3 regions of the Nonomuraea sp. NPDC005730 genome follow, and region 3 is predicted to be linked to each of the others. Evidence: riboswitches for the same ligand, from Rfam matches in the RefSeq annotation. Region 3 holds a riboswitch; each other region holds the start of a gene.
The links. Region 3 has a riboswitch for cyclic di-AMP ahead of ABZ444_RS15520 (C40 family peptidase). Riboswitches for the same ligand answer to the same signal wherever they lie in the genome.

Region 1 (7,420 bases), on a different contig from region 3:
CCCGGCCGGGCCATCGCCGTCGTCTCCTCCGACCGCGAGGTGGCCGAGTCCGTCCGCCGGATGGGCGCCAGACCGGTTCCGTCCGGTCTGCTGCTGCGCCGGCTGGGTCGCGCATAAGTTACGAATTAGCACTTTTGGCGAGACCCCGTCCGCCACTTCTGTACTATTTCGCCCCAGGTGTAATCCCTGGGAGGCGACGCTGTGAGGTTTGGCCGGGTGACGGTGGCCGCGGGTCTCGCGATCGGACTGATGACCGTCCCGATGGGTGCGGCGCTCGCTGATCCCAAGCCCACTCTCAAACAGGCCAAGGCCAAGCTCGAGAAGCTCAACGACAAGGCCGACAAGGTCGTCGACCGGTACAACACGGCGACCGAGAACTACAAGAAGGCCAAGGACGCCTACACCACGCTGAACGACCGCTACAAGCGCAAGCTGCAGACGGTCGCCGACCTGCGGGCCGAGATCATCAGGGCGGCGGTGGACTCGTACAAGATGGGCGGGGACGTCACCTCCCTGCCCGGCATGGTCGGGGTCGACAACCCCGAGAACCTGCTGGCCGGGCTGGCCATGGCCGGGCAGCTCTCGCGCGAGCGGCTGGAGAAGCTGGCCGCCTTCGACCGCGAGAACAAGGGCCTCAAGGCCGAGCGCGACAACGCCGAGACCGCGCTGGCCGACGCCGACAAGGAGCGGGACGCCGTCCAGCGGGAGCGGGCCGAGGTGCTGAAGCTGGTCGGCCAGCAGAAGAAGCTTCTGGACAAGCTGGGGGCCTACAACCCGGGCAACCCCAACAGCACCGGCATCAAGTACACCGGCCCCGCCTCGGGCAGCGCGGCCGCCGTCCTGCAGTTCGCCTTCGCCCAGGTCGGCAAGCCGTACATCTACGGGGGCACGGGCCCGCGCGGCTACGACTGCTCAGGGCTGACCCAGGCCGCCTGGCGCGCGGCCGGCGTCACACTGCCGCGTACGACGTGGCAGCAGTGGGCCTGGGGCGCCGGCCGGAAGGTGGACATCAAGGACCTCCAGCCGGGGGACCTCATCTTCAGCGAGGGGCTCGGGCACGTCAGCATCTACGCTGGCGGAGGCAAGATCGTCCACGCGCCGCAGACGGGCGACGTCGTGAAGGTCGTCCGCCTCGCCGACTACCGCCGCCCCCTGGTCGGAGCCATCCGCCCCTGACCCGTCCCGTGACTGCCCGGCGACCGGAATCGCGGGCGGCTTCGGGCTGCCACGACCGCTGGGACGAACGGGACAAACGGGGCGAAAGGGCCCTGACAATCAGGTGTGCCGGGAAGTGTGAGAAGGGTCACAAAGCGGTAACGGAACCCGCTGCTCCAGCAGGGATTTCATCCTTTACACACATCTTTATCTGATCTTTACAGCCGGTGTCTCCCTTTGCCAAATCTTGACCCTTCGGCGTAGTTTCTGGCGTCGCGGTCAGCAAGCCATGCGCACCGCGAATCGACATCGGAACCCCCGATGCGGACCAGATAAAAATCCATCGGTCGCCGCCGATATCCCTATGCAGAGACAACCATCGGGCGGCGACCTGCCGAGTCCGTGCAGCCAGGAGGCACGGAGCCGGGGACCCAAAGATCCCGTAATCCCCCGGGATCAGGGGTGAATCGGCGCGTCATCGCGCCGTAGGGCGACTTCCAGGCCCGAATCCGTCAGCTAACCCGGTAGGCGTTCGTGGAAGACACAAGGAGAAATCCTGTCTACCTCCCTGCATAACCCCCGTCTGTCCCGACTTGCCCTGAGGGGCGTCGCACTCACGATGACCGTGACGGCCGGAGGTGCGGCTCTCCATGCCGTACCGGCCGGGGCGCAGACGGTGAGCGAATCGGCCGCCGGGCTCACCGCGGTGTCCAGCACCGCCAAGGCGGCCACTGCGAAGTCGGCCAAGTCGGCGAAGACCGCCAGGTCCGCCAAGTCGGCGAAGGCCGCGCGGCAGGCGTCGAAGGCCCGCAGGGCCGTCGCCGTCGCCAAGCACCAGGTCGGCGACCCGTACCGGTACGGGGCCACGGGCCCTGGTGCGTTCGACTGCTCCGGACTCGTCCAGTACGCCTGGAAGAAGGCCGGAGTACGACTCCCGCGCGTGACGAACAGCCAGTTCGCCCGCATCAAGCGCAAGGTCTCCTGGCGCCACCTCAAGCCGGGCGACCTGATGTTCTTCAACGGGCTGGGCCACGTCGGCATGTACGTCGGCCACGGCAAGATGGTCCATTCGCCGCGGACCGGCGAACGGGTGCGCATCGACAAACTGGGCGGATGGCGGAAGTCGTCGTTCGTCGGCGCGGTGCGTCCCGGCGCGTGACAACAGGCCCCGCCCGGACCCTCCCCGGTCCGGGCCGGGGCCTGTCGCATGCCCGGCCTCGTCAAGGGACCGGTCTGGCGAAGGGACCGGCCTCGTGAAGGGACCGGCCTCGTGAAGGGACCGGTCTCGTGAAGGCCGGGAGGGGCGCGGGCCGACTAGCATCGGGCCGTGTCCTCGCAGGTGCGTCCGTCCCTCCGCGGTCCGGGCCTGCTCCTTTCGGTCCTGCTGCTGTTGACGGCGGTTCTCGTGGTCGCCGACGCGCCGCCCGCCGCCGTCCTGCCCGCCGGTGCGCGCGGGTTGTGGGGCGACGGCGGTCAGGTGGCCCGCGGCGCACGGTCCGTGGTCGTGGGGCACCGCGCCGACCCCGGCGTGCTCGCCGATCTGGCCCGCCGCGCGGACCTCGCCGGACGGCGGGTGTCCGCGGTGCTCGGCCGTCCGGTACGCGCGCTGGTCGTCGTGCCGGACTCCGACGCCGAGGCGGCCGGGCTGGCGGGCACGGGCCCGCTGGACGGGCTGGCCGCGGTGGCCGACGGCGCCAGGGTGATCATCGTGCCCGGCTCCTTCGCGCGGCTCACCCCCGTGGGACGCGACGTCGTCCTCGCCCATGAGCTCACCCACGTCGCCGCGGGCACCGACCGGCTGCCCGTCTGGCTCTACGAGGGGTTCGCCGACTACGTGGCCTACCGCGACGCCGGGCTCCCCGTCGGGACGGCCGCCGCCGAACTCGCCGCCGACGTACGGGCCGGCCGGCTGCCGAGCGAGTTGCCCGGACCTGCGGCTTTCGCCCCCACGGCCGCCGATCCCGGACGGCTCGCGCGGGCGTACCAGGAGGCCTGGATGGCGTGTCGCTTCCTCGCAGACCGGTTCGGTGACGGGACCCTGGTACGGCTCTACCGTGATGCCCGCGTGGCCGGCGTCGATCAGGCGCTCGCCTCCGTGGGGCTCACCGCCGAGACACTGGCGGCACGGTGGCGCGAGTACGTACGAGAGCAGCTCGCGTGAAGGGGAGGCAGATGAGCGAGCGGAACGACCCGCCCCGGGAAGGGGACGAGCCCGCCGGAGCGGTCGCCGGAGGGGCCGACGAGCCCGGCACGGCGGTCGCGGCGGCGCACGGCGGCGGTGTGGCCATCAGGGACGACGGCGGTGACCGGCCCGGCGACGGTGGACCGCCGGAGCCGTCCGGCACCACCGAGCCTCCGGAATCCCCGGGCCGCCCCGACGACCCGGACGACCCGGACGCCCGCCCCGACGCCCGCCCCGACGCCCGCCCCGACGCCCGCCCCGACGCGGACGCCGACCCCGGCACCGAGGACCCCCGTCACCCCCAACCCCCCACCCCCGACGACCGCCCCCACGCGACGCGCGCCGGCGCCCCCGCCGCCGAGGGCTCGGACGGCTCCGGGAAGAGCCCTGAGAACCCCGACGAGCACCCGGACGACCCGGGAAAGGGCGGCAAAGGCCGCGGCAAGGGCAAGGGCGGCAAAGGCGGAGGCAAGGGCAAGGGCCGCGGCAAGCGTAACGGCGACCCCGCCGCCCCCCTCGCCGAGAACGCCGAGGACACCGAGGACACCGAGGACACCGAGGACACCGAGGACGCCGACGGCGCCGGGCCCCGTCCCCGGACCGGCAAGCTGACGGGAACGGCGGAGCACCTGATCGCCCGGGAACGGCAACGCGCGGAATCCCGCTCCAGGCGCGCGGCCGGCGCCGCCCTCGCCCTGGTCGGCGGCGTGATCCTGGCCGTGGCCGCGTTCACCACCCCCTGGCGGGTCCTGACGGCGGGCGCGCCCGCCGTCGCCCCCGACCCCGCCCGCGACTTCAGCGCCGCCCAGATCGCCAGGGCGCAGGCGTTCGACGCGGCCACCACCCTGCCCGGCTACATCTCGCTCGGCCTCACGGTCCTGTTCGCCGGGCTGCTGGTCCTGACGCCGTTCGCGGCCAAGGTGCTGGGCGTGCTCAGGGGCCCGTGGTGGGTGCGGGTGGTCCTCGGCGTGGTGGTGCTCACCGCGATCACCGAGGTGCTGAGGTGGCCGCTCGGCATGTGGTTCGAGACGATCCTGCGCGACTACGGCCTGTCCACCCAGGACTGGGCGGGCTGGACCGCCGACCGGCTCAAGAACACCGGCGTCAGCGTGCTGCTGATGGCCGTCATGCTGCTCGCCCTCGTGGCGCTGGCGCGCAAGGTGCGCCGCTGGTGGATCCCGGCCGCCGTGGGCGCGTTCGCGCTCACCCTGGGCGTGTCGTACGTCTACCCGGTGGTGTTCGAGCCGCTGTTCAACGACTTCACCTCCATGCCGCAGGGCTCGCTGCGGTCGGAGCTGCTGGCCATGGCCGAGCGGGACGGCGTCCCGGTCGAGGACGTGCTGGTCGCCGACGCCTCGCGGCGTACCACGGCGCTCAACGCGTACGTGTCGGGCTTCGGGGCCACCCGCCGGATCGTCGTCTACGACACGCTGCTCAAGGCGCCGGAGTCGGAGGTCGAGCTGGTGGTCGCGCACGAGCTGGGCCACGCCAAGCACGCCGACGTGCTCGACGGCACGCTGCTCGGCGGCCTGCTGGCCGCCTTCGGCACGATCGGCCTGTTCCTGCTGGTCGGCCCGCTGCGGCGGCGTACGGGGATCGCCTCGGTGGCCGACCCGCGCGCCATCGGCGTGCTCATGGGGCTGATGACGCTGGCCTCGCTGGTCTCCGACCCGGCCCAGAACCTGATCACGCGGCACGTGGAGGCGCGGGCCGACGTGCACGCCCTCGACCTCACCAGGGATCCGGCCACGTTCGTCGCGATGCAGAAACGCCTCGCAATAACCAACATTTCCGACTTGTCGCCGGATGCGGTGGAATATGTGCTCTATGCCTCCCATCCTTCCAGCCCCGAGCGCATCGCCCTGGCCCGCTCGTGGGCGAGACTGAACGGCGTCCCCGAACCGTGACCGACGTGGTCTTCGTGACGAACGACTTCCCGCCCAGGCCGGGCGGCATCCAGTCGTTCGTGCACGGACTCGCGCTCCGCACGCCGGGGGTGGCCGTCTACGCCCCCGCCTGGCCGGGATGCGAGGAGTTCGACCGGCGTCAGCCGTACCGGGTCGTGCGGCACCCGACGCGGCTGATGCTGCCCACTCCGGCCGTCGCGCGCAGGGCGGCCGGGCTGGTGGCCGAGCACCGCGCCGAGACCGTGGTCTTCGGCGCGGCCGCGCCGCTCGGCCTGCTCGCGCCCCGCCTGCGCGCGGCGGGCGCGCGGCGGGTGGTGATGCTCACCCACGGCCACGAGGCGTCGTGGGCGGGCGCGCCGGGCTTCCGCTCGGTGCTGCGCAGGATCGGCGCGCACGCCGACGTGGTGACCTACCTGGGCGACTACACGCGCGAGCGCCTGGCCGCGGCGATCCCCCCGCACAAGCTCGTCCGCCTGGCACCCGGCGTCGACGTCGACCAGTTCCACCCCCGGGCCGCCAAGGCGGCGCTGGGCCTCGACGGCCGGCCGGTGGTGGCCTGCGTGTCCCGGCTGGTCCCGCGCAAGGGCCAGGACCAGCTCATCCGGGCCTGGCCCCGGGTGCTGCGCGCGGTGCCGGACGCGGTGCTGCTGCTCGTGGGCGGCGGCCCGTACCGGTCGCGGCTGGAGCGCCTGGCGGGCGGGCACGAGTCGATCAGGTTCACCGGCACGGTCCCCGCCGCGAGCCTGCCCGGCTACTACGCCGCGGCCGACGTCTTCGCGATGCCCTGCCGCACCCGCTGGAACGGCGTGGACGTCGAGGGCCTCGGGATCGTCTTCCTGGAGGCGTCGGCGACCGGCCTGCCGGTGGTCGCGGGCAACTCCGGCGGCGCGCCGGACGCCGTACGGCCCGGGGAGACGGGCCTCGTCGTGGACGGCGCGGACGTCGCGGACGTCGCCCAGGCCCTCGTCGACCTGCTCTCCGACCCCGCGCGGGCGCGCAAGATGGGCGCCGGCGGCCGCGACTGGATCACCCGCGAGTGGACGTGGGAGCAGGTCGCCACCCGCTTCCACGCCCTGCTCCGGCCCGCCTAGCCCTTGGTCGAGCCCAGCGTGAGCCCGGCGACGAACTGCTTGTGCAGGAGCTGGAAGACGATCAGCGTGGGCAGCGCCACCAGCAGGGACCCGGCGGCCAGCAGGTTGTAGTCGGTGAAGAACTGGCCGCGCAGGTTGTTCAGCGCCGAGGTCACCGGCAGCTTGTCGCCCGACGACATCAGCACCAGCGCCCACAGGAAGTCGTTGTACATCCAGGTGAACTCCAGGGTGGCCAGCGCCGCCAGCACCGGCCTGCACAGCGGCAGCGTGAGCCGCCAGTAGCGCTTCCACACGCTCGCGCCGTCCACGAGCGCCGCCTCGGTGATCTCCTCCGGGATCGTCCGCATGAAGTTCGCGATGACGAAGACGCAGAAGCCGAACTGGAACGCCACGTGGATGAGGATCAGCCCGAGGTAGGAGTCGTAGAGCGACTGGGAGTCCGACAGCCAGGCGGGCAGCGGCACCAGCGTGTAGAGGGTGTACAGCGGGGTGATGAGCACCTGCGGCGGCATCAGGTTCCCGGCGGTGAACACGATCAGCAGCGCCTTGCGCCCGGGGACGCGCACCCGCGCGACGGCGAACGCCGTGAACGAGGCCAGCGCCAGCGTGACCAGCACCCCGGGGACGACGATGATCAGTGTGTTCAGGTAGTAGCGGGGCAGCTCGGCCTGGCTCCATGCCTCGGCGTAGTAATCGAGCGTGAGGTGCTCGGGCACCGACAGGTAGCCCAGCCGGGCCGTCTCGTCGTACGGCCGCAGCGAGGCGTAGACCGACAGGGCCAGCGGCAGGATCCAGCCCAGCGCGACCAGCGCGAGGAAGGCGTGCAGCAGGATCCGCAGCGGCCGCACGGGCCGGCGCGCGGGCGCCCGCCGGTCCTGCGCCGGGGGAGCGTCGGCGGGCGCGGTGAGCGTCATCGCTCCTCCTTGAACAGCTGCGACAGGTACGTGACGATGAACCCCAGCGAGATCACCAGCAGGATCACGGCGATGGCCGAGCCGAAGCCGATGCGGCCGGCCTCGCCCACGATGTTCTCGGTGACCAGCACCGACAGCAGCTCCAGGCCGTTCCTGCCCTTGTTGACGGCG
Region 2 (7,420 bases), on a different contig from region 3:
TAGTCGGCCTTGCGGCCGTCAAGGCCGTACTCCTTCAGGTCGGCCCACCACTCGGGGTGCGCCTTGGCCAGGCCCATGCCGCCCTCGTCGATGCCGACGACGTCGCCCGCGCCGTTGCCGGACTGCAGCCACTGGATCATCTGGGGCCAGTACTGCTGCTCGAACTGGTCGGTCAGGTGCTCTTCCTTGATCTGGATGTCCTTGTGCTCGGCGTTCCACTTCTCGATGGCGTTCTTGTAGCCGAAGTTGGAGCCGCCGCCGAAGGTCTGCACCCGGATGGTGACGGGCTCGGCCGCCGCCGCGGAGGAGGCGGGACTGTTGCCGGCGGCCGGCGTGTCGCCGCTGCCGCACGACGCGACGGTCAGCGCCGCCGCGGCCAGAGCTGAGGCCGCGGCCAGACCGCGACGCTTGCTGATCATCATGGGGGACCCCTTCTCGGGTGACTGATGGGAGGTGCACCGCGGCACGCGCTCCGCCGCGGTGGGAGTCTTTGGGAGCGCTCCCACAAAGGGTGCACTTACCGGCTGTGTCCGTCAATCCGCCGAAACGGAACCGTTACCAATCGTGCGTTTTGCCACCCAGAATCAGGATTTAAGGGGGTAAAGGGTGTGAAGGGCTGTTTGGGAGCGCTCCCACCTCAACAGACATCTTTCATGCCGCATCAAGGGCATGTCGCCCGGACCCTCCGGGCTTGCTCCCGGTCAGGTCCGGCTGTCACCGAGCGTGACGGCCGCCTGGCACGTTCCAGCGCCCGGCCCGACACCCCGCCCGGTCCAGCACCCAGCACAGCGTTCGGCCCCGTGCCCGCCCCAGCGCCCGCCCCAGCGCCCGGCCCAGTGCCGGGCACTGCGCGCGGTCGATGGGGAGGGTGCGCTCAGCAGGCGGCGGCGCGCTCGTGCAGCAGGGCGCGCTCGCGGGAGTTGCGGGTCATCGAGGCCGCCCGCTCGAACTCGGCCCGCGCCTCGCCGCGCCGGCCCAGCCGGAACAGCAGGTCGCCGCGGACGCTCGGCAGTAGGTGGTAGCCCTTGAGCGACGGCTCGTCCACGATCTGGTCGAGCAGCTCCAGGCCCACGGCCGGGCCGTAGGCCATCGACAGCGCCACCGCGCGGTTGAGCTCGACGACGGGGGAGCGGGCCAGCCGGGCCAGCGACTCGTACAGGCCCGCGATGCGCACCCAGTCGGTGTCGCCGGGGTCGAACGCGCGGGCGTGGCAGGCCGCGATCGCGGCCTGCAGCGTGTACGGCCCCGCCGCGCCTGCCGGCTCCTCGGCCCGCTCCTCGGCCAGCCTCTCGGCGCGTGCCAGCGCCGCCAGCCCGCGCCCGATGAGCAGCCGGTCCCACCGGGTGCGGTCCTGCTCCAGCAGCAGCACCGGCGCGCCGGACGGCCCCACCCGGGCCGCCGCCCTGGACGCCTGGATCTCCATGAGCGCGACCAGCCCGTGCACCTCGGGTTCGGCGGGCATCAGCCCCGCCAGCACCCGGCCCAGCCGCAGCGCGTCCTCGCACAGGCCGGGCCGCATCCAGTCGTCGCCCGCCGTCGCCGAGTAGCCCTCGTTGAAGATCAGGTAGATGACCTCCAGCACGGACGACAGGCGTCCGGCCAGCTCGGCGCCCTGTGGCACCTCGAACGGGACCTTCCGGTCGGCCAGGGTGCGCTTGGCCCGCACGATGCGCTGGGCGGCGGTCGGCTCGGGCACCAGGAACGCGCGGGCGATCTCGTCGGTGCTCAGGCCGCCGAGCACCCGCAGCGTCAGAGCCACCCGCGCCTCCATCGACAGCGCCGGATGGCAGGCGGTGAAGACCAGCCGCAGCAGGTCGTCCTCGATCTCGTCGGGCTCGGACGGCTCCCCGGCGGTCTCCAGCCGGTGGCCCAGCTCGGCCAGGTTGCGGGACATCCGCTCGTTCCTGCGGATCAGGTCGACGGCGCGGCGCTTGGACACCGTCATCAGCCAGGCGCCCGGGTTGCGTGGCACGCCCGACCCCGGCCACTGCTCCAGGGCCGCGACCAGCGCGTCCTGGGCCAGTTCCTCGGCCAGGCCGACGTCGCGGACCAGCCCGGCCAGGCCGGCGATGAGCCGGGGCGCCTCGATCCGCCAGACCGCCTCGATCGCCCGGTGGGTGTCGGAAGCCATCACCGGCTCATGACACCAGCACCGTCCTCGGTCCGCAAGCCGGGGTCAGCTCTCCTGCCCGCCCAGGCGCCGGCGCATGGCCTTCTCCCGCTCGATCTCCGCCGGGTCGGAGGAGGCCGCGTCGGGCGCGTCGGAGGCGTCGTACACCCGCCACACGTCCAGCCCGGTCCCGTCGTGGCCCTCGGGGACGGGCACCCGCATGGCCCATTCCAGGGCCTCCTCCCTGGACTTCACCTGGATCAGCCAGAACCCCGCGATCAGCTCCTTGGCCTCGGCGAACGGGCCGTCGATCACCGTGGCCCGGCCGCCGCTGTAGGCGATCTGCGCGCCCTGTGAGCTCGGGTAGAGCCCCTCGGCGGCCAGCAGCACCCCCGCCTTGGCCAGCGCCTCGTTGTAGGCGTGCATGTTGTCGACGAGCTCCTGGCTGGGCAGCGCCCCGGCCTCGGTCTCCGCGTTGGCCTTGCCGACGATCATGAATTTCATCCTGCACGTCCCTTCCGTCCGCGGCCCCTGGGCGGAGCCGGTCTCGCCGAAGCGTCGAACGGGCGCCGGCCGGATCGACACGCGGGCGCGGACCCGTCCGTTCCCAGGGCACCGTACCGGTCGAGCGGCCGCGTGGCCGATGTGCCATCCTCGCCCCATGCCCCAACCCGCACAAGACGCCCCCGTCCCCAACCGGGCCCTCTGGGACGAGCGCGCCCGCGTCCACGGCTCCACCTCAGCCGACCGGTTCTACGACGTCGACGCCTTCCTCGCCGGCCGGCAGACCCTCTACGCGCTCGAACGCCGCCTGGCCGGCGACGTCGCCGGAAAGGACCTGCTCCACCTGCAGTGCCACTTCGGCCTGGACACGCTGAGCTGGGCACGTCTCGGAGCGCGGGTGACCGGCGTGGACTTCTCCCCGGTGGCGGTCGCGCGCGCCCGCGACCTGGCGGCCAGGGCCGGGCTGGCGGCCACGTTCGTGGAGGCCGACACGCAGCGGCTGCCGGAGTCGCTGGCCGGCGGCTTCGACGTGGCGGTGGCCACGTACGGCGTGTTGTGCTGGATCGGCGATCTGGGCGCCTGGATGCGCGGCGCGGCCATGGCGCTGCGGCCCGGCGGGCGGCTGGTGCTGGTCGACCTGCATCCGGCCTACCAGACGGTGGCCTCGCTCGACCCGCTGGTGGCCGACTGGCCCTACGGCGGCGGGCAGGCCCACCGGGAGACGGTGACCGGCACGTACGCCGACGCCGGAGTGGTGACCGAGGCCCACGAGGCGGTCGAGTACCCGTACTCGGTGGGCGAGATCGTCACCGCGGCGGCGCGGGCCGGGCTCACGGTGGCCGAGCTGGGCGAGCACGTCGAGACCGACATCGACCCGCGCGGCCTGCTGTCCGAGGGCGCGGACGGCCGGTACCGGTTCCCGTTCGGGGACTCGCACCTGCCGATCCTCTACTCGCTGGTGGCGGTCCGGCCCTGAGACGCGGCGAGCGCGCGTCCCTCGTGCGGGACGCGCGCTCGGAGCGGGGGAGGTCAGCTCGCGTACTGGGGGTATCCGTAGCCGACGACCTGCGACTTCGGACGGACGCGCTCCTCTACCTTGCCGTTGCCGGTGTTGCCCTCGACCGTGGAGATCGTGCCGTCGTGGTTGTCCTTGACGACGAAGCCGACGTGCTGGATGGCGTCCAGGCTCTTGCTGCCGCCCCAGGAGAAGAAGACCACCGCGCCGGGCCTGGCCTCGGCGCCCCAGCGGTCGTTGGCGGCGAACCACTTGGCGTGGGCCACGGTCCAGGCGTCCCAGCCGACCTGCGGGCGGGCGCCGGTCTGCTCGCCGACCCAGGAGACGAAGATCGAGCACCAGGGCGCGTTCAGGTACATCGCGCGGGTGCCGCCGTCGCGGGCGATGGTCTCGGCGGCGCGCCGGGAGTCGGCGTACCACTTCTGGAACTTGGTGCCGCCGCCGTAGGCGTTCTCGGAGGTGCCGACCTGGGACTTGGCCATGGCCAGGACCTGCTCGGCGGTGACGTTGACCTGGGTCTCCTCCGCCTTGCGGGTCTGGGCGGCGGCCTGCGGCGCGACGGCCGAGTGGCCGGTCGCGGCGGCCGGGCCGGTGCTGTCGGCGGCGGCGGCGGTGGCGTGGCCGCCGATGGCGGAGGCGAGGATGGCCGCGCCGAGCGCGGCGTGGGCGTAGTTGATCTTCGGGGCACGGATGGGACGGTGCGTGGCCATCGAGGGCATTACTCCTTGCTTCCATGCCGCTTACCGGGTTAGCTGACGGGTTCGGACGTGGAAGCTGCCCTACGGCACCGAAGTGCCGATTCACCCCAAAGGACGTGGGTCCCCGGTTCCGCCCGGAGGCGGATTCAGCGGTCACAGGACGATCCTGTGAAATGTCTTGCGATGGTTGGACAAAGCCGGTCAAACCGGACGTCTGCCGCGAGATGCCCCATAAGGTAATACATCGGGCAAGAGCAAGGCAAATGCCTAAAGGTCCAGCTAGGAGAGCTGGGCCCTCGCTTCGGCCAGAAGCCCCATCATGGCAAGGGATTCGTCAAGCGGCATGACCGCGCTCTCCGTCCGGCCCTCGATCGTGGCCGCGCGCACCTCGCGCAGCTCACCCGCGTAACCGTTGTCGGCCGGGTCGAGCACCAGCTCCTCCGTCTCCATCGACGGCCCCGACAGCAGCACCCGCTGCGGCGCCCAGAACGGCGCCAGGATGTCGGCCCGCATCGACGTGCCCACCACGCTCGCGTCGTTGGGGTGATGCGCCAGCAGCGACACGTCCACCAGGGCCCGCCGCCCGCCCGGGTACAGCAGCAGCCCGCCGGCCTCGGCGTCGACCCCGCTGGGCGCCAGCGAGCCGGCCACGCGCAGCTCCGCGGGCATGCCGAGCAGCAACTGGGCCAGCCCGAACGGGTAGATCCCCAGGTCGAGCAGGGCCCCGCCGCCCAGCTCCGGCGCCCACAAGCGGTGGGCGGGGTCATAGGGCAGCGCGAAGCCGAACGAGGCCCGCACCGACCGGATCTCACCGAAGCGCGGATCGGCCGCCACCCGCTGGATGAGCGGGTTGAAGCGCATCCACATGGCCTCCATGAGGAAGACCCCGGCCGCGCGGGCCAGCGCCACCATGCGCTCGGCGTCGGCCACGTCGGCCGCCAGCGGCTTCTCGCACAGCACCGACTTGCCCGCCGCGATGGCGGCCTCGGCCACCTCCAGGTGCTGGGCGTGCGGCGTGGCGACGTAGATCGCGTCGACGGCCGGATCGGCGCACAGGGCCTCGTAGGAGCCGTAGGCGGACTCCGCGCCCAGCTCGTCGGCCAGCGCCCGCGCCCTGAGCGGGCTCCGCGAGCCGACGGCGGCCACCCGCATGCCGGGCTCGGCCACGATGGCCGCCCCCACGGTACGCGCGATGCCGCCGGTCGCCGCTATTCCCCAGGTGAAATCTCGCACGACCGAGATCGTAGAGCGCTCAGGTCAGGTTGAACGAGTCGGGGTCGGGCCCGATCCGCCGCCCCGCGTTCATCGCGCCGATGGCCGCCATGTCCTCGGTGTCGAGGATGAAGCCGAACACGTCGATGTTCTCCTCGATCCGCGAGGGCGTGACCGACTTGGGGATCACCACGTTGCCGAGCTGCAGGTGCCAGCGGAGCACGATCTGCGCGGGCGTCTTGCCGTACTTCTCCGACAGCACGCGCAGCGCCGGGTCGGCCAGCAGCCCCTTGCCCTGCCCGAGCGGGCTCCACGCCTCGGTCAGGATGCCGTTGGCCTCGTGGAAGGCCCGCATCTCGCGCTGCTGGAAGTACGGGTGGAGCTCGATCTGGTTGATCGACGGCGTGATGTCGGTCTCCTCCATCAGCCGGGTCAGGGTGGCGACGGTGAAGTTGGAGACCCCGATGGCCTTGACCCGGCCGTCCCGGTAGATCTTCTCCAGCGCCCGCCAGGCCTGGACGTACCTGTCCTGCTCCGGGGCCGGCCAGTGGATCAGGAAAAGATCTACGTAGTCGAGGCCCAGGCGGGCCAGGCTCTCGTCGAAGGCCTGCTCGGCGCGCCCGTGGTCGCCGTTCCACAGCTTGGTGGTGACGAACACCTTCTCCCGTGGCAGCCCGGCGGCGCGCACGGCCCGGCCGACGCCCTCCTCGTTCTCGTAGGCGGCGGCGGTGTCGACATGCCGGTATCCGGCGCGCAGCGCGGTCGCCACCGCGTGCTCGGCGTCGTCGGCAGAGACCTGCCAGACGCCGAAGCCGAGTTGCGGTATCTGCACACCGTCGGTGTTGAGCATCAGCGAGTTCATACCCTCCATTGTTCACGTGTCGTTTCGTGCGGCTTAAGCAGGCCGGACTACCTTGAGGCGGGTCGTGCAAGGCCATCCACCGGCTGGGGGAAACAGAGTGGGCAGACAGGCGTCGGCCTGGGTGGAGTCTCCGCTCCAGATGCTGTGCGCCGTCGAGGCCCACCATGCCGGGCTGCTCGGCCCGGACACCGTGGTGGTGCCGCGCGCCGGCCTGCGTCCGCTGCGCGCCACCCGCAAGGAGCTGCGCCGCCTCGACCTGCCCGCCGGCCTGGTGCTGGACGAGCCGCGCGAGCGCATGCCGCGCCGTGTCCAGGCCGTGGGCGACGCGTTCTCCGGCAAGGTCCAGATGCGCTGGCTGACCTCCGATCCCGGCCGCATCGTCGTCGTGGACGACGGCCTGGCCACGCTCAGGCTGCTCGAACTGCTGGCCGCCGGGCCGTTCCGGCCGCTGCTGCGGGCGCGGGCGGCCCCCTCGCGGGCGCGCGCCCTGCTCGGCCTGGCCGCCGCGGTGCGGCTGCGGATGAGCCGGGTGTCGGTCTTCACCGCCCTGCCCGTCCCCGACGAGCTGGCCGCCGCCGTCCGGGGGGCGGGGGTCGACCTCGTCCGCCACGACTTCGCCTGGCTGCGCGCCCAGCCGCCGAGCGCCCAGGGGCCCGCCGAGCGCACGGTCGTCCTCGGCACCTCCCTGGTCCGCAACGGCCTGGTCCACCGCGACCACTACCTGCGCTGGCTGACCGACCTGGCCGGGCGCGAGCCGCTGGCCTACTACCCGCACCGCCGCGAGGACCCCGTCGACCTGGCGCTGATCAGCGAACGCCCCGGCATCACCGTGCACGACGCGGGCGTGCCGGCCGAGCTGACGCTGCGCGGCCTCGACGCCGGCCAGCGGGTGCTCAGCCTGCCCTCGACCGCGATCACCTCGCTGCGGGTGCTGCTCGGCCCGCGCGGCGTCGAGGTCGAGCCGGTGGACGTTCCCGACGACTGGTGGACCAGCAGGGCGGCCCCCGGCCTGCGATCGC
Region 3 (7,420 bases):
CCTGCTGCGCGCCGTCGCGCAGGGTCGTGTCGTAGACGTGGAAGCGGTCGTCGGCCATGAAGTCTCTTCTTTCGGATCCGTGTCCTGGAAAACAAAAAGACCCCTCACGGACGTGAGAGGTCTGCGCGCTGGCGGTGTCCCTTTGTCAGCCAGCGCGCCTGCCGATAATGAGCAGACCGTAGAACATGGTGCCTGCCAGTCTGCCACAGGGATTCACCATCTGGCACATCGGTCTCAAGTTGTGGACACGACCTTTACACTTGCACGCCGGCGCCCCCGGTGACGGCACGTTCGAACGCCGCCGGGTCGAACACCTCGTTGCCGAGCTGCTGCCCGTCGAGCAGCACGGTCGGCGTGCCCTGGATGCGGATCTTCGCGGTCTCCGCCAGGTGGGTCTTGGCGTACGACTGCGAGGTCACGCACTCGTCCACCGAGGCGCCGACCTTCCTGGCGGCGGCCACCAGCTCCGGCACGGTGAAGCCCGAGGCCGAACCGTGCGGGGCGGGCTGCATGGCGTAGAGCTCGTCCCTGAAGGCCAGCCAGTTCTCCTCCGGCATGCACCGGGCGGCGGCCGCGGCCCTGATGGAGTTGGAGCGCATGGGCTCGTCCTGGAAGATCGTCACGGGGTGGAAGACGACCTTGAGCCTGCCCTCCCTGGCCAGCTTCTGGATCGTGCCGTCGACCTTGGAGTGCATCTCCTTGCAGATCGGGCAGTCGAAGTCTTCGTACACGTCGAGCACGGGCGCGTCGCTGGACCTGTCGGCCAGCACCATCGAACCGTCGAGCTGCCTGGTCAGGCGTACCGACCCGGCCGTCTCACCCGGCTCGGAGAAGGCCAGCACACCCAGCATCACCAGCGCCGCGCACGCGACCGCGACCGCAACCAACCGCTTCATCATCCGCCCACTTCCAGCTCACCGATCGCGCAGACCCTACCAACGACACAACCCCTCTCCGGACAGCCGGCCGGGGCGGGCCCGGCGCGGCGAGCCCGCCGGAGGATCTTCCATGGATACCTGATGACGATGAGAGAACGCTGTGAGGGGAGAATGACCTTCATGAAGGCGAACCTCCTCGACCCCGCGGTGGGCCGGTACATCCTCGACCACTCCACCCCGCCCGACCCTCTGCTCGACGAGCTGGCGCGGGAGACCGCCGAGGCGACGGGCGACGCCGCCAGGATGCAGATCTCCGCCGACCAGGGCCGGTTCCTGACCATGCTGACCCAGCTCGCGGCCCCGGCCGTGGCGGTCGAGGTGGGCACGTTCACCGGCTACTCGTCGGTGTGCATCGCGCGGGGGTTGTCCGGCGGGCGGCTGCACTGCTTCGACGTGAGCGAGGAGTGGACGTCGATCGCCCAGCGCTACTGGGAGCGGGCGGGCGTGGCCGACCGCGTCTCGCTGACGCTCGGCCCCGCCCTGGAGACGCTGGCCGCGTTCGACGAGCCGATCGACCTGGCCTTCCTCGACGCCGACAAGGGCAACTACCCCGGTTACTACGAGTTGCTGGTCGAGCGGCTGCGGCCGGGCGGCCTGCTGCTGGCCGACAACACGCTGCGCAGCGGCCACGTCGCCGATCCGGCGCGCTCGGAGACGACTACGGTGCAGATCCGCGAGTTCAACGACCTGGTGATCGAGGACCCGCGGGTGAGCGTGGTCATGCTGCCGGTCGCCGACGGGATCACGATGATCAGGAAGAACCACTAGATCACGGGACGCCACCCCCGTTACTCTGAGTGATCCTTTGGAAACCCCCCGGGAAAGCATGAGGACGCGGCATGGTCAGGCCCCTGGAAGAGCGCTACCGCACCGTGCGCGAACTGTTCCCCGAGTTCCGCATCGAGACGGTCCAGGGCCGGATCGTGGTGAACGAGCCGGGCACCTGGCAGCACAACACGATCCTGTCCCGGACGTTGTTCCAGCTCGCCGCCGCGGCGTCGGTCCGGGGCTGGGAGATCTGGCCGAACATCACCGTCTACCTGGGCCCCGGCCACGATCTCTACGTGCCCGACCTGGCCGTGGTCCCGCGCCGGCCGCGCCTGCACGAGGAGCACGCCGTCCACGGCGCCTCGACGATCCTGCTCGTGGACGTCGTCTCGGTGGCCACGACCTACGACGTGCACTTCGTCAAGACCGGCGGTTACGCGCGCGGCGGGGTGCCGCTCTACCTGGTGATCGACCCGTTCCAGCAGCTGGTGACGTTGTTCGGCGGGCCGGGCGGGCGGCGCTACCGCAGCGAGAACGTCGTCTCCCTGGGCGAGCCGGTGTTCCTGCCCGACCCGTGGAACCTCCACGTCGACACCGCGGCCCTGACGGAGGCCGGCGCCTGAACGCCGGCCGTCCGCGCGGCTCTAGCCGACCTTGTGGATCCAGTTGCGGGTGTCGGGACGGGCGCCGTACTGGATGCCGACGAGCTCCTCGCGCACCCGCATCGTCACCGGGCCGGGGGTGCCGTCGGCGATGGTCCAGGAGCGGTCGTCGCCCCTGACCGAGCCCACCGGCGTGACCACGGCGGCGGTGCCGCACGCGAACACCTCGGTCAGCTCGCCGGAGGCGCAGGCGGACTCCCACTCGTCCACCGAGATCAGCCGCTCCTCGGTCTCCAGGCCGAGGTCGCCGGCCATCTCCAGGATCGACTCCCGGGTGATGCCGGGCAGCAGGGTGCCGGTGAGCGCCGGGGTGACGAGCTTGTTACCGAAGACGAAGAACAGGTTCATCCCGCCCATCTCCTCGACGTACTCGTGCTTGTGGGCGTCGAGCCAGACGACCTGGTCGCAGCCGTTGTCGACGGCCTGGCGCTGGGCGACGAAGGCGGCGGCGTAGTTGCCGCCGCACTTGGCGAAGCCGGTGCCGCCGGGCGCGGCGCGCGTGTACTCGGTGGACAGCCAGACCGAGACCGGCTTGATGCCGCCGCTGAAGTACGAGGCCGCCGGCGAGGCGATCACCATGTACTTGTAGGTCTTCGACGGGTAGTTGACGCCGAGCCCGGCCTGCGTGGCGAACATGAACGGGCGCAGGTAGAGGCTGTGGCCCTCGGTGGTCGGCACCCACTCCTTGTCGGCCGAGACCAGCAGCTCCAGCGACTCCACGAACGCCTCCTCCGGCAGCTCGGGCATGGCCATGCGCTCGGCCGAGCGGTTGAAGCGGGCGGCGTTCGCGTACGGACGGAAGGTCGCGATCGAGCCGGAGATCTGCCGGTACGCCTTCAGGCCCTCGAACAGCTCCTGCGCATAGTGGAAGACCGAGGTCGCGGGGTCGAGCGAGAGCGGCCCGTACGGCATGAGCCTGGCGTCGTGCCATCCCTCGCCGTCGATGTAGTCGATCGAGATCATGTGGTCGGTGAAGACCTGCCCGAACCCGGGGTTCGCCAGTACCTGCTCCCGCTCGGCCGCGGTGCGAGCGTGGTCGGAATGCTGCACGTCGAAGCTGAGCTTCTGAGCGATGGTCATGACGGCGGTCCTTCTCTCTACGAATCTGCGACTTCAAAGCTGATTCTGGTAGCTACTGCCCGCGAGCAGTATTCGTACTTCCTAGTGTCTCGCGATTTGGGATGGCAAGAGGCAGTTGGGGGTGGTTCGATCCGGTGAACGCAAAAAAGCGCCTGGCAGTCCTCGTCCGGACCGCCAGGCGCGTGCGGGGCTAGGCGGTCCTAGCCGGCTACTCGCGCGGCGATGTCGTCGCCGATCTCGCTGGTCGTGCGGCCGGCGCGGCCGGTCACCCGCTCGGCGATGTCGGCGGCCACGGCCTGCTCGACCTTGGCGGCCTCGGCGTGCAGGCCGAGGTGGTCGAGGAGCATGCCGACGGACAGGATGGTGGCGGTCGGGTCGGCCTTGCCCTGACCGGCGATGTCGGGCGCGCTGCCGTGCACCGGCTCGAACATGCTCGGCGAGGTGCGCTCGGGGTTGATGTTGCCGCTGGCCGCCAGGCCGATGCCGCCGGCGATCGCGGCGCCGAGGTCGGTGATGATGTCGCCGAACAGGTTGTCGGTGACGATCACGTCGAAGCGCTCGGGCTGGGTGACGAAGAACATCGAGGCCGCGTCGATGTGGCTGTAGTCGGTGGTGACGTCGGGGAACTCGGCGGCCACGCGGTTGACCGTGCGCTGCCAGAGGTCGCCGGCGAAGGTGAGCACGTTCGTCTTGTGGACGAGCGTGAGCTTCTTGCGGGGCCGCGACCGAGCCTTCTGGAAGGCGTAACGCACGACGCGCTCGACGCCGTGGGCGGTGTTCAGCGACTCCTGGGTGGCGATCTCGTGCGGCGTGCCGCGGCGCATGACGCCGCCGGTGCCCGCGTAGAGGCCCTCGGTGCCCTCGCGGACGACGACCATGTCGATGTGCTCGGCGGAGGCGCCGGCCAGCGCGGTCTCGACGCCGGGGAACAGCTTGACCGGCCGCAGGTTGACGTAGTGGTCGAACTCGAACCGGAGCTTGAGCAGCAGGTCGCGCTCCAGGATGCCGGGCGGCACGCTGGGGTCGCCCACCGCGCCGAGCAGGATCGCGTCATAGCCGCGCAGCTCTTCGAGCACCGCGTCGGGCAGCGTCTCGCCGGTGCGGTGGTAGCGGGCTGCGCCCAGGTCGTAGTGGGTGGGCTCGATCTTCGTGCCCACGGCCTCCAGGACCTTGAGCCCTTCGGCTACGACCTCGGCGCCGATGCCATCCCCGGGGATGACGGCCAGGCGGATGTTACGCGACTCCATGGGCGGTACCTTACCTGCTCGTCTCGGCTGACGAACACATCATCTCAACAACCGGACAATCCGTTTTGGGGGGATTGCGACCTTTTGACCGTTTCGTTAGAGTCCGACGAGCCTAATCCACGCAGCCGCTGCGTGGAGCCGGGGACCCACCTTTCCCCCCGGGGCGAATCGGCTGCGCCTCCCCCCAAGGAGCACCGCCGTAGGGCTACTTCCAGGCCCGAGCCCGTCAGCTAACCCGGTCGGCCACGTGGAAGGACAGTCCCCTGTCTAGCATCGCCATCCTTTTGGCGGTGGCAGCGGGCGCCGCAGGTCTCGCGCCTGCCGCCCCCGCGGCTCCCGCCGCTCCGGCCGCCCCCACCCCCTCCGTCACCCTCACCGGCCCCCAGGTGAAACAGGTCCAGGAACGGCACGTGCCGAAACCGGCCTGGAAGATCGCCCTCGAATACGCCATGGACAAGCGCGGCACCCCGTACGTGTGGGGTGGCGCCAGCGAACGGGGCTACGACTGCTCGGGCCTCATGCTCCGGGCCTACGAAGACGCCGGTATCGAGCTCCCCAGAACCGCCGCGGAGCAGTACGGCGCCTTCTCCAGGAAGATCGCCTGGAAGGACCTCGAACCAGGCGACCTGGTGTTCTTCAGCGGCCTCGGCCACGTTGGCATGATCTCCAAGCCCGGCTACATGGTCCACTCCCCCCACACCGGCGACGTGGTGAAGGAGGAACGCCTGTCGCAGTGGCGCAGGCAGGCCTTCGTCGGCGCGGTACGCCCCGACCCCAAGGGCGTCAAGCGCTGGGCGGACTACAAGCAGCTCCGCGAGGCACCCGCCCCCGCCATGCTCACCGCGACCCTGTGACGACGACCTTCCCCGGGGCGTGCCCCTCCTCCTGGTAGCGGACGGCCGCCGGGAGCTCGCCGAACGGGAAGGTCCTGTCGATGACCGGGGTGACCGCGCCCTGCTCGATCAGCCCGGTCAACGTCAGCAGGTTCGCCCTGTTGCTCCCGCAGCGGACCACGTCCGCCCTGACGATCCGCTGCGGGACGAAGGGCCCCGACGCGAGCGCGGCGAACATGTGGCCGGCCGGCTGCACCCAGCGGCCGGCCGGTCCGCCGACCAGCACGTACGTGCCCTTCCTGGTCAGCACGCGGCGGCAGTCCGCCGGCCGGCGGCCGCCCGCCACGTCGAGCAGCAGGTCGAAGCGCCGCCCCGACGCCGCGAAGTCCTCCTTGGTGTGGTCGATGACGTCGTCCGCGCCGAGCGAGCGGACCAGGTCCGCGTTCCGCCCGCTGCACACGCCCGTGACGTGCGCCCCCAGCGCCTTGGCGAGCTGCACGGCGAACGTGCCCACGCCGCCGGACGCGCCGTTGACCAGCACCTGCTGGCCCGGCCGGACGCGTCCCTCGTCGCGCAGCGCGATCAGCGCGGTGTTGGCCGCCATCGGCACCGCCGCCGCCTGCTCGAACGACAGGCCCGCCGGCTTGGGCGCCACCTCGCCCTGCCGCAGGCAGACGTACTCGCCGAAGCCGCCCCCCAGCGACATCGCGTACACCTCGTCGCCGGGACGGAACAGCGTGACGTCCCTGCCGGCCGCCTCGACCACCCCCGCCACGTCGGCCCCGAGGACGGCGATGCTGGGCCGGCGCAGCCCGACCCCGCCGCCCATGACCCGGGCCAGGTACGGCTCTCCCCGCATGAAGTGCCAGTCGTAGGGCTGCACGGACGTGGCCCGCACCCGGACCAGCACCTCGTCGTCGCCCGGCACGGGCCGCTCGACGTCGGTCAGGACGAGCTGGTCGGGCGAGCCGAACGAGCGCAGGACGTACGCCTTCATCGTTTTTCTCCCTCGTGCCGCTGATGTGCCGTCAGTGTGGCCGTGACCTGCACGGACGCTCAACGGTCGAAAGGCGACGGCTCGATGGCCGAAAGTACGACCGCCCTCCCGCCGATGGTGCGAACCGGGACGGGCCGTCCGCGCGATGACCGGGCACGGGCGCGGGCGGCACGCTCTCAGGCATGAGATGGATCGCACCCGCCGGGTTGCTCGCGCTCAGCGTCGTCCCCCTGGTCGCCGGCGCGCTCCGGCTGACCGAACTGGCCGCCGGCGCCGCCGTCACGGCGGACAACGCGCGCTTCTTCGCCATGCCCGTGCCGGTGCTGCTGCACATCCCGGCCTCCCTGGTGTTCTGCGTCCTCGGCACGTTCCAGTTCCAGACCCGGTTCCGGGCCGGGCGGCCGGGGTGGCACCGCGCGGCGGGGCGGGTGCTGGTGGCCTGCGGGCTGGTCGCCGCGTTGTCGGGGTTGTGGCTGACGCTCTTCTCCGACCTTCCCGCCGGCGACGGGCTGCTGCTGGCCGCCTTCCGGCTGCTGTTCGGGACGGCCATGGCCGCCTGCCTCCTGCTCGGCCTGGCCGCGATCCGGCGGCGCGACGTGGCCCGGCATCGCGCCTGGATGACCCGCGGGTACGCGATCGGGCTCGGCGCGGGCACGCAGGCGTTCACCCTGGCGTTCGGGCTGGCCGCCTTCGGGCCGCCCGGCGAGCTCGGCCGGGCGCTGCTCGTCGGCGCGGGCTGGGTGATCAACCTGGCGGTGGCCGAGTCGATCCTCCGCAGAGTCCGTCGAGGTCAGGCGCGTACGCGGTCGGTCTCGTAGGCCCACATCGCGATCTCGACGCGGTTGCGCACGCCGAGCTTGGTCATCAGGCTCGCGACGTGGCTCTTGACCGTGCT

Region 1: it holds a riboswitch for cyclic di-AMP, as region 3 does, so the genes downstream of both, ABZ444_RS05625 (C40 family peptidase) here and ABZ444_RS15520 (C40 family peptidase) in region 3, are expected to answer to the same signal.
Region 2: it holds a riboswitch for cyclic di-AMP, as region 3 does, so the genes downstream of both, ABZ444_RS39025 (CHAP domain-containing protein) here and ABZ444_RS15520 (C40 family peptidase) in region 3, are expected to answer to the same signal.

What each region holds. Positions count from the first base shown of each region.
Region 1 is NZ_JBEXYK010000003.1:132,547-139,966, forward strand. It holds gene ABZ444_RS05615 (NYN domain-containing protein) at 1-117, shown strand, start outside; gene ABZ444_RS05620 (NlpC/P60 family protein) at 250-1,176, shown strand; cyclic di-AMP (ydaO/yuaA leader) riboswitch at 1,538-1,701, shown strand; gene ABZ444_RS05625 (C40 family peptidase) at 1,832-2,314, shown strand; gene ABZ444_RS05630 (hypothetical protein) at 2,483-3,316, shown strand; gene ABZ444_RS05635 (M48 family metallopeptidase) at 3,328-5,244, shown strand; gene ABZ444_RS05640 (glycosyltransferase family 4 protein) at 5,241-6,335, shown strand; gene ABZ444_RS05645 (carbohydrate ABC transporter permease) at 6,332-7,249, opposite strand; gene ABZ444_RS05650 (sugar ABC transporter permease) at 7,246-7,420, opposite strand, start outside.
Region 2 is NZ_JBEXYK010000054.1:10,299-17,718, forward strand. It holds gene ABZ444_RS39005 (extracellular solute-binding protein) at 1-422, opposite strand, end outside; gene ABZ444_RS39010 (RNA polymerase sigma factor) at 875-2,131, opposite strand; gene ABZ444_RS39015 (YciI family protein) at 2,177-2,614, opposite strand; gene ABZ444_RS39020 (methyltransferase) at 2,772-3,590, shown strand; gene ABZ444_RS39025 (CHAP domain-containing protein) at 3,644-4,339, opposite strand; cyclic di-AMP (ydaO/yuaA leader) riboswitch at 4,352-4,489, opposite strand; gene ABZ444_RS39030 (Gfo/Idh/MocA family oxidoreductase) at 4,607-5,560, opposite strand; gene ABZ444_RS39035 (aldo/keto reductase) at 5,580-6,401, opposite strand; gene ABZ444_RS39040 (hypothetical protein) at 6,499-7,420, shown strand, end outside.
Region 3 is NZ_JBEXYK010000010.1:55,464-62,883, reverse strand. It holds gene cimA (citramalate synthase) at 1-58, opposite strand, end outside; gene ABZ444_RS15545 (thioredoxin domain-containing protein) at 255-899, opposite strand; gene ABZ444_RS15540 (O-methyltransferase) at 1,059-1,706, shown strand; gene ABZ444_RS15535 (Uma2 family endonuclease) at 1,778-2,329, shown strand; gene ABZ444_RS15530 (branched-chain amino acid aminotransferase) at 2,351-3,448, opposite strand; gene ABZ444_RS15525 (3-isopropylmalate dehydrogenase) at 3,649-4,695, opposite strand; cyclic di-AMP (ydaO/yuaA leader) riboswitch at 4,795-4,955, shown strand; gene ABZ444_RS15520 (C40 family peptidase) at 4,986-5,549, shown strand; gene ABZ444_RS15515 (NAD(P)-dependent alcohol dehydrogenase) at 5,533-6,525, opposite strand; gene ABZ444_RS15510 (DUF2306 domain-containing protein) at 6,708-7,343, shown strand; gene ABZ444_RS15505 (response regulator transcription factor) at 7,316-7,420, opposite strand, start outside.